DNA from 3 places in the Streptomyces sp. NPDC079167 genome. Region 1 is predicted to be linked to each of the others. Evidence: predicted binding sites of a transcription regulator. Region 1 holds the regulator's gene; each other region holds the start of a gene.

The links. Region 1 encodes HrcA, which represses chaperone genes, less so after heat shock. Its sites were predicted from a motif close to TTNGCACTCNGNNNNNCNGAGTGCNAA; they were not measured.
Region 2: a site for HrcA is predicted at 1,307-1,333, ahead of groL (chaperonin GroEL). Genes of this name have one in related genera too.
Region 3: a site for HrcA is predicted at 2,789-2,815, ahead of groES (co-chaperone GroES). Genes of this name have one in related genera too.

Annotation. Positions count from the first base shown of each region.
Region 1 covers NZ_JBFBLO010000001.1:475,831-480,256, reverse strand. Annotated here, with positions in the region: gene AB0P41_RS02300 (hypothetical protein) at 1-410, opposite strand, end outside; gene AB0P41_RS02295 (DUF3097 domain-containing protein) at 531-1,349, opposite strand; gene AB0P41_RS02290 (MBL fold metallo-hydrolase) at 1,375-2,097, opposite strand; gene hrcA (heat-inducible transcriptional repressor HrcA) at 2,263-3,279, shown strand; gene dnaJ (molecular chaperone DnaJ) at 3,280-4,419, shown strand.
Region 2 covers NZ_JBFBLO010000006.1:254,179-258,604, reverse strand. Annotated here, with positions in the region: gene thrC (threonine synthase) at 1-232, shown strand, start outside; gene AB0P41_RS15450 (MoaD/ThiS family protein) at 260-535, shown strand; gene AB0P41_RS15445 (cold-shock protein) at 972-1,178, shown strand; gene groL (chaperonin GroEL) at 1,496-3,118, shown strand; gene AB0P41_RS15435 (zinc ribbon domain-containing protein) at 3,238-4,426, opposite strand, start outside.
Region 3 covers NZ_JBFBLO010000014.1:61,697-66,122, forward strand. Annotated here, with positions in the region: gene AB0P41_RS26770 (SDR family oxidoreductase) at 1-524, shown strand, start outside; gene groL (chaperonin GroEL) at 601-2,226, opposite strand; gene groES (co-chaperone GroES) at 2,325-2,633, opposite strand; gene AB0P41_RS26785 (polysaccharide deacetylase family protein) at 2,933-3,892, opposite strand; gene AB0P41_RS26790 (methyltransferase domain-containing protein) at 3,983-4,426, shown strand, end outside.

The DNA of each region.
Region 1 (4,426 bases):
GACCTGACGTCCTGCTGTGCGACGACCGTCGCCGTGGCCTGCTCGATGGCGGCGAGCAACCGGGAGCGGGGAAACGTGAAGGGCTTGTACTGCGAGGTGCCCCGGGTCTCCCAGGGCCGCTCGGTGAGGGTGCGGACCATGGAGAGCGCCGCCTCGTACGGGGTGGCGCCGTGGCCGTCGAGCAGCTTCACCGGGACCCGGCGCAGCTGGTTCGCCCGGTGGACCTGATGGACGATGCGCTCGACCCTGTCGTCGATCTCCGTACCGGCGGCGGCGTCCTCCGCCTGTGCCACGACCAGGGGCATCACGGGCCGGTTGACCCGGTACTGGTCGATCAGCTCCTGCATGAGGTGGAAGACGGCGGAGGCCGCCTCGTTGTCCGCACTGTCCCGCCACACTTCGCGCGTCATCCGACCCCGTGCCTTCCGCCGTACCCGGCCCTGCCGTCACCTCTCAATAACGGAAGGTACGTGTGCGGCGCAGGTGTTCACGGGGATCGGTACCGGATCCTCTTCAACCGTCGCGGGACATCAGGAAGGAAGGGTGACGAAGTCGATCAATTCCTCGACGCGGCCGAGCAGTTGCGGCTCCAGGTCCTTGTAGGAGCCGACCTTGGAGAGGATGTGCTGCCAGGCCGCGCCCGTGTTCTCCGGCCAGCCCAGCGCACGGCACACGCCCGTCTTCCAGTCCTGGCCGCGAGGAACGGCCGGCCACCCGGGGATGCCCACGGACGACGGCTTCACCGCCTCCCAGACGTCGATGTACGGGTGCCCCACCACCAGCACGTCCGCGTCGGTGACCTGGGCGGCGATGCGGGACTCCTTGGAGCCGGGGACCAGATGGTCGACCAGGACACCGAGCCGGGCGTCCGGACCGGGCGCGAACTCCCGCACGATCGCCGGGAGGTCGTCGACGCCCTCCAGGTACTCCACGACCACGCCCTCGATGCGCAGGTCGTCGCCCCAGACCCGCTCGACGAGCTCGGCGTCGTGCCGCCCCTCCACATAGATCCGGCCCGCCCGGGCGACCCTCGCCCGGGCCCCGGGCACCGCCACCGAACCGGAGGCCGTACGCGTGGGCCGGGCGGGGCCGGCGGCCGACGGGCGCACCAGGGTGACCACCCTGCCGTCCAGCAGGAAGCCGCGCGGCTCCATGGGGAAGACCCGGTGCTTGCCGAAGCGGTCCTCCAGGGTGACCGTCGGCCCCTGGGCCGTCCTCTCGCACCGGATCACCGCCCCGCAGAAGCCGGAGACGACCTCCTCGACCACCAGATCGGGCTCGGCGGGGACCTCGGGGGCGGGGGTGGACTTCTTCCACGGCGGAGTCAGATCCGGCTGGTAGCTGCGCATGGCAGCACGATAATCGGGGCAGCGTTCACGACACGCCGAACCGGACCGCCAGGTGCTCGCGCTGCGCCCGGACGAACGCCGCGTCCACCACCGCCCCGTGTCCCGGCACGTACAGCGCTTCCTCGCCGCCCAGCTCCAGCAGCCGGTCCAGCGCGGCCGGCCAGTGGGAGGGGACCGCGTCCCGGCCCGCCTGCGGTTCGCCGGACTCCTCGACCAGATCGCCGCAGAGCACCACGACGGGCGAGCCCGGCACCAGCACCGCGAGATCATGGCCGCTGTGGCCGGGCCCCACATTGGCCAGCAGCACCTGGAAGCCGCCGCCGAGATCGAGCGTCCACTCGCCGCTCACCTGGTGCCGCGGGGCCACCAGGGCGTCCGTGGCCGCCGTGGCGTCCGCCTCGCTCATCCCGTGCCGCATCGCGTCGGCGCGCAGCTCATCGGCGCCCCGCCCCAGCAGCTCCGCCGTGCCGACCGCCCCGTAGACCTCCGCCCCGGAGAAGGCGGCGGTGCCCAGCACATGGTCGAAATGCGGATGGCTCAGTGCGATATGTGTCACCCTGCGGCCCAGCAGGCCCTCGGCCTGGGTGCGCAGTCCGGCCCCCTCGCGGAGCGTCGCGCCGGTGTCGTAGAGCAGCGCACCGTCCGGCCCCGCCACCAGCGCGGCGGTCGCGTCCCAGACGGGGAGGCGCCGCCGCCCCGTACTGTTGCCCAACCGCTCCCAGCCGAACTCTTCCCAAGAGACGTCCATACGACGACGCTATCGGCAACGACCTGCGCGGTCCCACGACGGCGTGGCCGGTCGCCCTTGCCCCGGGCCCACCCCGCCCCCGTACACTGACCGGGGGGATTGCTGGCACTCGAATGCACAGAGTGCCAGGCAGACGCCGAAGAACCACAGCTGGAGGTGTGCGCGGTGCTCAGCGAACGCAGACTCGAAGTGCTGCGCGCCATCGTCCAGGACTATGTCGGCACCGAGGAGCCCGTCGGCTCCAAGGCGCTCACGGAGCGGCACAGCCTCGGGGTCTCCCCGGCGACTGTCCGCAACGACATGGCGGTGCTGGAGGACGAGGGCTTCATCGCCCAGCCGCACACGAGTGCGGGACGCATTCCGACGGACAAGGGCTACCGTCTCTTCGTCGACAAGCTCGCGGGCGTCAAGCCCCTGTCGTCGCCGGAGCGCAGGGCCATTCAGAATTTCCTCGACGGCGCGGTCGACCTCGACGACGTCGTGGGCCGCACGGTCCGGCTGCTCGCGCAGCTGACCAGGCAGGTCGCCGTCGTGCAGTACCCCTCGCTGACCCGGTCGACGGTCCGGCACGTGGAACTGCTGTCGCTGGCTCCGGCCCGCCTGATGCTCGTCCTGATCACGGACACGGGCCGGGTCGAACAGCGTATGATCGACTGTCCTGCGCCGTTCGGTGACACCTCACTGGCGGATCTGCGGGCCCGGCTCAACAGCCGGGTCGTCGGACGACGCTTCGCGGACGTCCCGCGGCTGGTGCAGGACCTGCCGGAGTCCTTCGAGACCGAGGACCGGGGAACCGTATCGACGGTCCTCTCCGTCCTCCTGGAGACTCTGGTCGAAGAAACGGAGGAGCGGCTGATCATCGGCGGCACCTCCAATCTCACCCGTTTCGGGCACGACTTCCCTGTGATGATCCGGCCGGTGCTGGAGGCATTGGAGGAGCAGGTCGTGCTGCTGAAGCTGCTCGGTGAGGCAACGGACTCAGGCATGACCGTACGGATCGGGCACGAGAACGCCCACGAGGGCCTCAACTCCACGTCCGTCGTCGCGGTCGGCTACGGTTCGGGCGACGAGGCAGTCGCCAAACTCGGCGTGGTCGGACCGACCCGCATGGACTACCCCGGAACGATGGGAGCGGTACGCGCAGTGGCACGTTACGTCGGACAGATCCTGGCGGATTCGTAAGTGGCCACGGACTACTACGCCGTACTAGGCGTGCGCCGCGACGCATCTCAGGACGAGATCAAGAAGGCATTCCGTCGGCTCGCACGCGAGCTGCACCCGGATGTCAACCCGGATCCGAAGACCCAGGAGCGGTTCAAGGAGATCAACGCCGCTTACGAGGTGCTGTCGGACCCGCAGAAGAAGCAGGTCTACGACCTCGGTGGCGACCCGCTGTCCCAGTCGGGCGGCGGCGGTGGCGCGGGAGGGTTCGGAGCCGGCGGCTTCGGCAACTTCAGCGACATCATGGACGCGTTCTTCGGCAACGCCGCGCAGCGCGGACCCCGTTCGCGGACCCGTCGCGGCCAGGACGCCATGATCCGTCTGGAGATCGACCTCAACGAGGCGGCCTTCGGCACGACCAAGGACATCCAGGTCGACACGGCGGTCGTCTGTACGACCTGCAGTGGCGAGGGCGCCGCACCCGGCACCTCCGCGCAGACCTGTGACATGTGCCGCGGCCGCGGCGAGGTCTCCCAGGTCACGAGGTCCTTCCTCGGCCAGGTCATGACCTCGCGGCCCTGCCCGCAGTGCCAGGGCTTCGGCACGGTCGTGCCGACCCCCTGCCCCGAGTGCGCCGGTGACGGCCGCATCCGCTCGCGGCGCACCCTCACCGTGAAGATCCCCGCCGGTGTCGACAACGGCACCCGGATCCAGCTCGCGGGTGAGGGCGAGGTCGGCCCCGGCGGCGGCCCCGCCGGCGACCTGTACGTCGAGATCCACGAGGTCTCGCACGCCGTGTTCCAGCGGCGCGGCGACGACCTGCACTGCACGGTCACCATCCCGATGACGGCCGCGGCGCTCGGCACCCAGGTGCCGCTGGAGACGCTCGACGGGCTGGAGGAGATCGACATCAGGCCGGGCACCCAGTCCGGCCAGTCGGTCCCGCTGCACGGGCGCGGCATCACGCACCTGCGTGGCGGCGGGCGCGGCGACCTGATCGTGCACGTCGAGGTCCTGACCCCGACGAAGATGGACCCCGAGCAGGAGCGCCTCCTGCGGGAGCTGTCCAAGCTGCGTGGTGAGGAGCGGCCCACCGGCCAGTTCCAGCCCGGGCAGCAGGGGCTCTTCTCCCGTCTGAAGGACGCCTTCAACGGCCGCTGAACCCTGT
Region 2 (4,426 bases), on a different contig from region 1:
GCTGGCCCGCACCGAGGGCATCTTCGCGGAGACCGCGGGCGGGGTGACGGTCGGCGTGACGAAGAAGCTGATCGACGCCGGCCTGCTCGACCCGTCCCTCACCACCGTCGTCCTGAACACCGGTGACGGACTGAAGACGCTCGACGCGGTCGCCCCGACGACCGGCCTGTCGGCGACGATCCGGCCCAGCCTGGACGCGTTCCGCGACGCGGGCCTCGCCGCCGCCAACTGACACCCGAGACCGAAGGAAGGCACCCACATGAGCGTCAAGGTCCGTATCCCCACCATCCTCCGCACCTACACGGGCGGTCAGGCCGAGGTCCCGGCCGAGGGTGCGACCCTCTCCGAGGTCATCGCGTCCCTGGAGCAGAACCACCCGGGCATCGGTGCCCGTGTCCTGGACGACCAGGGCAAGCTGCGCCGCTTCGTCAACGTGTACGTCAACGACGACGACGTGCGCTTCGAGGGCGGCCTGGACGCGGTCACCCCGGACGGCGCCGGTGTGTCGATCATTCCGGCCGTCGCCGGAGGCTGACCGCCCGGGGCCTTTCGGCGCCCGACCGCATGACGTGAGCCCAGTGGCCCCCTCCGCCGGAAAGCGGAGGGGGCCATTCTGCATGGTTGAGCACGGTACAGTTGGGGAAGTCCCCGCAGCTGCCCGTGCCGCCCGCATATGAGAATGCGCCCGGCCGCGACAAGAAGCAGCCAAAGTAAGTGAACTCCTTGCGGCATAAGTGGCCTTTGTCAGGCCCGACTTGCCCTGGAATCCTATGAATTCCCCCATTGCGGGCAGTCGCCTGTGCCCAGAATTCTCGTCCGATTGACCTGTTGCAGAGGGCAGTTGGGCAGATACATTCGGCCGCGGTCGACGCGTTCCGGCGCACGCCACCCTCTCCTGTCGGAGGGTGAGTTCTGACCCGGGCCCGCGAAGTGCGGCGCTCGTGCAAGGGCCAGTAATAGGGGAGTTAGGCATGGCTCAGGGCACCGTCAAGTGGTTCAACGCGGAGAAGGGGTACGGCTTCATCGCGGTCGACGGTGGTGCGGATGTTTTCGTCCACTACAGCGCGATCCAGATGGACGGGTACCGCACCCTCGAAGAGGGTCAGCGAGTTGAATTCGAGATCTCGCAGGGCCAGAAGGGGCCCCAGGCGGACATGGTCAAGCTCGCCGTCGGCTGAGCTCGGCGCGGTCGTCCGACGACACTACTCACGCACGTGAGGCCCGTACCCCGGCCGGGGGTACGGGCCTCACGTGCGTCCGCGTCACTCCCCGGACGCCTTGAGGTTGTCCACATCCGAGGGGGACGCTTGCACTCGAAGGGGTCGAGTGCTAATCATTGGCGTTAGCACTCTCCAGGTGAGAGTGACAGAAACTTGGACCGGGCCGGTGAGGCCCGCAGGCCCGGTGGGGCAAGGAACCACTGAGCACGCTGGCCGTCCGTCGCGGGCGCCACTCGGTCCGGAGAATCCACCCCTGTCCGGGAGGACCACTTCACATGGCCAAGATCATCGCGTTCGACGAGGAGGCACGGCGCGGTCTCGAGCGCGGGATGAACCAGCTCGCCGACGCCGTCAAGGTCACCCTCGGCCCCAAGGGCCGTAACGTCGTCCTCGAGAAGAAGTGGGGCGCGCCCACGATCACCAACGATGGTGTTTCCATCGCCAAGGAGATCGAGCTCGAGGACCCGTACGAGAAGATCGGTGCGGAGCTGGTCAAGGAGGTCGCCAAGAAGACGGACGACGTCGCCGGCGACGGTACGACCACCGCCACCGTTCTCGCCCAGGCGCTCGTCCGCGAGGGCCTGCGCAACGTCGCCGCGGGTGCCAACCCGATGGCTCTGAAGCGTGGCATCGAGAAGGCCGTCGAGGCCGTCTCCGCCGCTCTGCTGGAGCAGGCGAAGGACGTGGAGACCAAGGAGCAGATCGCTTCGACGGCCTCCATCTCCGCTGCCGACACCGAGATCGGCGCCAAGATCGCCGAGGCGATGGACAAGGTCGGCAAGGAAGGCGTCATCACCGTCGAGGAGTCCCAGACCTTCGGTCTGGAGCTCGAGCTCACGGAGGGTATGCGCTTCGACAAGGGCTACATCTCGGCCTACTTCGCCACCGACATGGAGCGTATGGAGTCGTCCTTCGACGACCCGTACATCCTGATCGTCAACTCCAAGATCAGCAACGTGAAGGACCTCCTTCCGCTGCTCGAGAAGGTCATGCAGTCGGGCAAGCCGCTGCTGATCATCGCGGAGGACGTCGAGGGCGAGGCTCTGTCGACCCTGGTCGTCAACAAGATCCGTGGCACCTTCAAGTCCGTCGCCGTCAAGGCTCCGGGCTTCGGTGACCGCCGCAAGGCCATGCTCGGCGACATCGCCATCCTCACCGGTGGCACCGTCATCTCCGAGGAGGTCGGCCTCAAGCTCGAGAACGCCGGTCTCGACCTGCTCGGCACCGCTCGCAAGGTCGTCATCACCAAGGACGAGACGACCATCGTCGACGGTGGCGGCGAGAGCGACCAGGTCCAGGGTCGCGTCAAGCAGATCCGTGCCGAGATCGAGAACTCCGACTCGGACTACGACCGCGAGAAGCTCCAGGAGCGCCTCGCGAAGCTGGCCGGCGGCGTGGCCGTCATCAAGGCCGGCGCTGCCACCGAGGTGGAGCTCAAGGAGCGCAAGCACCGCATCGAGGACGCGGTGCGCAACGCCAAGGCCGCCGTCGAGGAGGGCATCGTCGCCGGTGGTGGCGTGGCGCTGCTCCAGGCCTCGGCCGTCTTCGAGAAGCTCGACCTGACCGGTGACGAGGCCACGGGCGCCAACGCCGTGAAGCTCGCGCTGGAGGCCCCGCTCAAGCAGATCGCCGTCAACGGTGGTCTCGAGGGTGGCGTCATCGTCGAGAAGGTGCGCAACCTGCCGATCGGTCACGGCCTCAACGCCGCGACCGGCGAGTACGTCGACATGATCGCCGAGGGCATCATCGACCCGGCGAAGGTCACGCGCTCCGCTCTGCAGAACGCCGCGTCCATCGCCGCGCTCTTCCTCACCACCGAGGCCGTCATCGCCGACAAGCCGGAGAAGGCCTCCGCGGCCGCTCCGGGCGGCATGCCGGGCGGTGACATGGACTTCTGATCCTCGGATCAGCAGCTCCAGCAGTACCGCGGTATCCGTACGACGCCGGCCCCCGGGATTCGTTCCCGGGGGCCGGCGTCGTCGTTGTCGCCGCTGTGCGGCGTTCGGGTGGGGCCGGGTCAGGACCCGTCGGTGTTCGACGGGCCGAAGAACTCGATCTCGGCGATGGCCACCTGCTTGTCCGAGGACGCGGCGTGGGCCGACTCGACGGTGAAGCGCACCTTGACGGCGTCGCCGACGCGGAAGGCCCGCCGCTGGCCGCCGACGCCCTGGTCCAGGGTCAGATGGCGGGTCGTCTGCTTTCCGTCCTTGGTCGTGATCGTCGCCTTGATGCGCTGCGGCAGCGCTGACTTGTTCAGGTCGTCGGCCTTGATGGACACACCCGGGGTGATGATCACGTCCAGCAGCCGGGTCGGCTGGTCGAAGCGGGCCTCGATCCACTCGCCCGCACCGGACTGATCGACCCCCGGGCCCCACCACGTGTTGTTCACCTTGTCGAAGGCGAGCTGCGGCTTGTGGCCGGTCCACGAGCGGGACGCCGCGAGGTCGTTGGGGGCGACCATCGCGCGCTTGGCGAAGTGGTCCTTGGTGGCCTGGATGCCGTCGGGCAGATACATCACGCCGAGGACGGCCAGGGTGATGACGACGGCCGCGGTGATCCATGTGCCGATGCGGTCGAAGACGCGGCGGATGCGGGGCCTGTCGCCGGCCCACGGGTTCTCGTTGCGGCGGGAGCCCGCGAGACGGCGCCACCACGGGAGGGGGGCGGGCGCGCGCTCCGCGTTGTCGGCCAGCGGCATCGCGCAGCGGGCGCAGTAGTGGCGGTCGGGGCGGTTGGGGGTGGCGCACCAGGAGCAGGGCGGGCCGTTGCCGGTGTCCTGCTGGGGGCCGGGGACGCGTACCTGCGGCCGGTCGGTGTCCGGGCGGCCGGGCAGGACCGGGGCGGCGGCGGGGGGCGGCGAGGAGTGGGACGGCTCGGGCTCGGCGACCGGGACGAGGAGGGAGCGGGCGCGGTCGGCGGCGCTCTCGCCGGAGGTGGGCAGCGGGACGGTGGGGTCGGTCTCGCCCGGGTGGCGGCCGCCGGGGGCCGGTGAGGCCGCCACGGGCCAGTCGTCCGCCGTGTTCGCCCGGCCGGGCTCCTGGGTGTCGCGGTGGTGTCGCGGCAGGCGCGAGGCGTCGGGTGTCGCGGCCGAAGGCCCGGCCTCGGCCGGTGCCGTCGAGGGGGTGGTGCCGGTGCCGGCGGCGTGCGTCGCGTTCGCGCCGCTGCCCGGCGGCGGGGTGTGGGCGCCGCCGGTACGCGCGAAGCCG
Region 3 (4,426 bases), on a different contig from region 1:
TCAACAACGCGGGCTTCGGCAACAAGGGCCGCTACCTGGATGTCCCGGTGGCCGACGAGCTGACGATGCTGAAGGTCCACTGCGAGGCGGTGCTGCGGCTGACCTCGGCCGCCGCCGGCTCGATGCGGGAGCGCGGTCGCGGCGGGGTGGTCAACGTGGCCTCCGTCGCGGCGTTCCTGCCGCGCGGGACGTACGGGGCGTCGAAGGCCTGGGTCGTCCAGTTCACCCAGGGCGCGGCGAAGGACCTGGCGGGTTCGGGGGTGCGGCTGATGGCGCTGTGCCCGGGCTTCGTACGGACCGAGTTCCACGAGCGTGCCGGGATGGGGACGGGCAACATCCCGGACTGGATGTGGCTCGACGCGGACAAGCTGGTGGCCGCGGCCCTGGAGGACCTGGCCCGGGGCAGGTCGGTGTCGATCCCGGACCCGCGCTACAAGGCGCTGATGGGTCTGGTGAAGCTGACGCCCCGCAGTCTCCTCGGCGGGGTCACCTCCCGCGCGGGCCGGAGTTACGGACCTCAGTAGGCGAGCACGGAGAACGCACCGAGGCCCGGTGCCCCCGCGACGGGGGTACCGGGCCTCGCTGTCCTGCGGAGCCGTACTAGTGGCTGTGGCCGTGGCCGCCGTGACCGGCGTCGGCCTCTTCCTCGGCCGGCTTCTCGACGACCAGGGTCTCGGTCGTGAGCAGCAGCGACGCGATGGACGCGGCGTTCTCCAGGGCGGAGCGGGTGACCTTGACCGGGTCGATGACGCCGGCCTTCACCAGGTCGCCGTACTCGCCGGTCGCGGCGTTGAAGCCCTGACCCTTGTCGAGCTCGGAGACCTTCGAGGTGATGACGTAGCCCTCGAGGCCCGCGTTCTCCGCGATCCAGCGGAGCGGCTCGACGGCGGCGCGGCGCACGACCGCGACACCCGTGGCCTCGTCGCCGGTCTTGCCGAGGTTGCCCTCGAGGACCTTGACGGCGTGGACCAGAGCGGAGCCACCACCGGAGACGATGCCCTCCTCGACCGCGGCGCGGGTCGCGGAGATGGCGTCCTCCAGACGGTGCTTCTTCTCCTTGAGCTCCACCTCGGTGGCCGCACCGACGCGGATCACGCACACGCCGCCGGCCAGCTTCGCGAGGCGCTCCTGGAGCTTCTCGCGGTCCCAGTCGGAGTCCGTGGACTCGATCTCGGCCTTGATCTGGTTGACGCGGCCCTTGACGTCGTCGGAGTTGCCCCCGCCGTCGACGATGGTCGTGTCGTCCTTGGAGACGGTGACGCGGCGGGCGGTGCCCAGCACGTCCAGACCGGCCTGGTCGAGCTTGAGGCCGACCTCCTCGGCGATGACGGTCGCACCGGTGAGGGTGGCGATGTCGCCGAGCATGGCCTTGCGGCGGTCACCGAAGCCCGGGGCCTTCACCGCGACGGCGTTGAAGGTGCCACGGATCTTGTTGACGACGAGGGTGGAGAGCGCCTCGCCCTCGACGTCCTCGGCGATGATCAGGAGCGGCTTGGAGGCGCCGGCCTGGATGACCTTCTCCAGCAGCGGGAGCAGCTCCTGGATGGAGCCGATCTTGCCCTGGTGGATCAGGATGTACGGGTCGTCGAGGACGGCCTCCATACGCTCCTGGTCGGTCACCATGTACGGGGACAGGTAGCCCTTGTCGAAGGCCATGCCCTCGGTGAACTCGAGGTCCAGACCGAAGGTGTTGGACTCCTCGACGGTGATGACACCGTCCTTGCCGACCTTGTCCATCGCGTCCGCGATGAGCTCGCCGACCTGCGGGTCCTGCGCGGAGAGCGCGGCCACGGCGGCGATGTCGGCCTTGTCGTCGATCGGGCGGGCGGTCGCGAGGAGGTCCTCGGACACGGCCTTCACGGCGGCGTCGATGCCCTTCTTCAGGGCGGCCGGGGACGCGCCCGCGGCGACGTTGCGGAGGCCTTCGCGGACGAGGGCCTGGGCGAGCACGGTGGCGGTGGTGGTGCCGTCACCCGCTACGTCGTTGGTCTTGGTCGCCACCTCCTTCACCAGCTGGGCACCGAGGTTCTCGTACGGGTCGTCGAGCTCGACCTCGCGCGCGATGGTGACACCGTCGTTGGTGATGGTGGGGGCGCCGAACTTCTTGTCGATGACGACGTTGCGGCCCTTCGGACCGATCGTCACCTTCACCGTGTCGGCAAGCTTGTTGACGCCGCGCTCAAGGGCGCGACGGGCGTCCTCGTCGAACTTCAGGATCTTCGCCATGGGCTGATCTTCCCTCTCAAACGAACTGCGCCCCTCGCCACCCGGCTAGTTATCTCGCAGGGGGCCAGGGGCGCAGAACAGAAGCAAACGTGGGTGAACTACTTCTCGACGATCGCGAGAACGTCGCGGGCCGAGAGGACGAGGTACTCCTCGCCGTTGTACTTCACCTCGGTGCCGCCGTACTTGCTGTACAGAACGACATCGCCGGTCTTGACGTCGAGCGGAAGGCGCTCGCCGTTCTCGAAGCGGCCCGGGCCCACGGCCAGGACGACGCCCTCCTGGGGCTTCTCCTTGGCGGTGTCGGGAATAACCAGGCCGGAAGCCGTGGTCTGCTCGGCGTCGAGCGGCTGGACCACAATGCGGTCCTCAAGCGGCTTGATCGCAACCTTGGAGCTGGTGGTCGACACGATCCGGTCTCCCCCTTCGGAGATCTCACGGGGTTTAACAGTCTGTGGGGTGGCGACCAGACCGATCCGTCGTCGCGGGTGCCGGACCTGCCCTGTCGCGCGGTTGTGCTGGCACTCTCCATCGGGGAGTGCCAGCACTGACACTATGACCGCGATTAGCACTCGGTCAAGCGGAGTGCCAATTCACCACCCTCGCGTGGCGCCGTGGGACCGGCGCACGCCCGGACAACGCGGGAGATCTCCACAGGGTTCCGTACGGCGGACGACCGTCCGTCGGACGTGGTGCGGACGACCGCCCGTCAGACGTAATCCTCCAGTCTGGCCACGGCGTATCCCTTGTCGGTGACCGTCTTCATGACGTTGCGGATCATGTCGGCCATGGAGCCGTTCCAGTCCTCACGGCCCCGGAAGTGGGTGAGGATGATGTCGCCGGGGCGCAGGTCCTGGTCCCACTCGCGCCACTCCATGTGATCGGGGAACGCCTCGGCGGCCCACAGGGGCACGGCCTTGATGCCGCAGGACTTGGCGACGCGCAGGGTGTCGCCGTTGTAGTTGCCGTACGGCGGCCGGAAGAGGGTGGGCCGCTTCCCCAGGTGCTTCTCGATCTTGTCCTGGGAGCCGCAGATCTCCCGGCGCTGCTCCTCCCGGGAGAGACCCGGGAGATAGCGGTGGTTGAGCGTGTGGTTGCTGAGGGTGACGCCCCGGGCCTGCATGTCCTTGAAGTAGCCGTAGTCGTCGCTGACTTCGTAGTCGCTGAGGAAGGCGCTGTACGGGATCTTCAGCTCCGACATCATCCGCAGCAGTTCGGGGTCCTTCTCCGCGCCGTCGTCCATCGTCAGGAAGACGACCCGTTCCTCGGTCGGCACGGTGGTGAAGACCGGCGGCAGATCCTCCCCGCCCTCGACCTCGAAGCCCTTGCGGGTGGTGATGTGCGGCTTCTCGGCCGGTGGCGCCGGTGCGACGAGCGGGACCTTGGCCAGGCCCCACTTCCTCGCGACGGCGGTACGGGCGGCGACCGACTGCTTCAGCCGCTCGGCCTCGGCCTCGGCCTTCGCCTTCGCCTCGGCCGCGGCGGGGCCGGCCTGCGCGGCGGCGGCTCCCGGCTGCCCGGCCACCGGCTTCTGCCGCTCGGCGGCCCCTTCGTCCGCACCGTCGCCGCACCCGGAGGCGGCGGCACCGACCAGCAGGGCGACCAGGACCGCGCAGACCGGTCTGTGCCGCTTGGGGGCTTTCTTGTCGTTTTGTCGTACTAGCTGCATGGCGCCGCATCCTGCCATCGGGCCACCGGCCGCCTCCGGCGACACCTCCGGGCGGCCCGCCGGGTCCCCCGGCTGGCTCACAATGGACCGGTGAACGCCCTCCCCCCTGCCGATCAGGCCGACCCGGCCGGCCCGCTCGCCGCCTTCGCCGCCCTCCGCACCTCCGAGGGCGCGGCTCTCCTCGACGAGCTGCGCGACCACGACCCCGCCCGGGAGCTGGCGACGGCGACCCGGCTGCGCCGCACCCACCCCGCCGCCCTCGTGTCGGCGGCGCTCGGGCAGGCCCGGCTGCGTCAGCGCGCGGTGGCGAAGTTCGGGCCGGCGGACGCGTACCGCATGTTCTTCACCCCGGACGGCGTGGAGCAGGCGACCCGCACCTCGGTCGCCGGCTACCGGGCCGGGCGGTTCGCGGAGCTCGGCGTACGGAGCGTGGCCGACCTCTGCTGCGGCATCGGCGGGGACGCGATCGCCCTGGCCAGGGCCGGCATCTCGGTCCTGGCGGTGGACCGCGACCCGCTCACCGCCCAGGTCGCC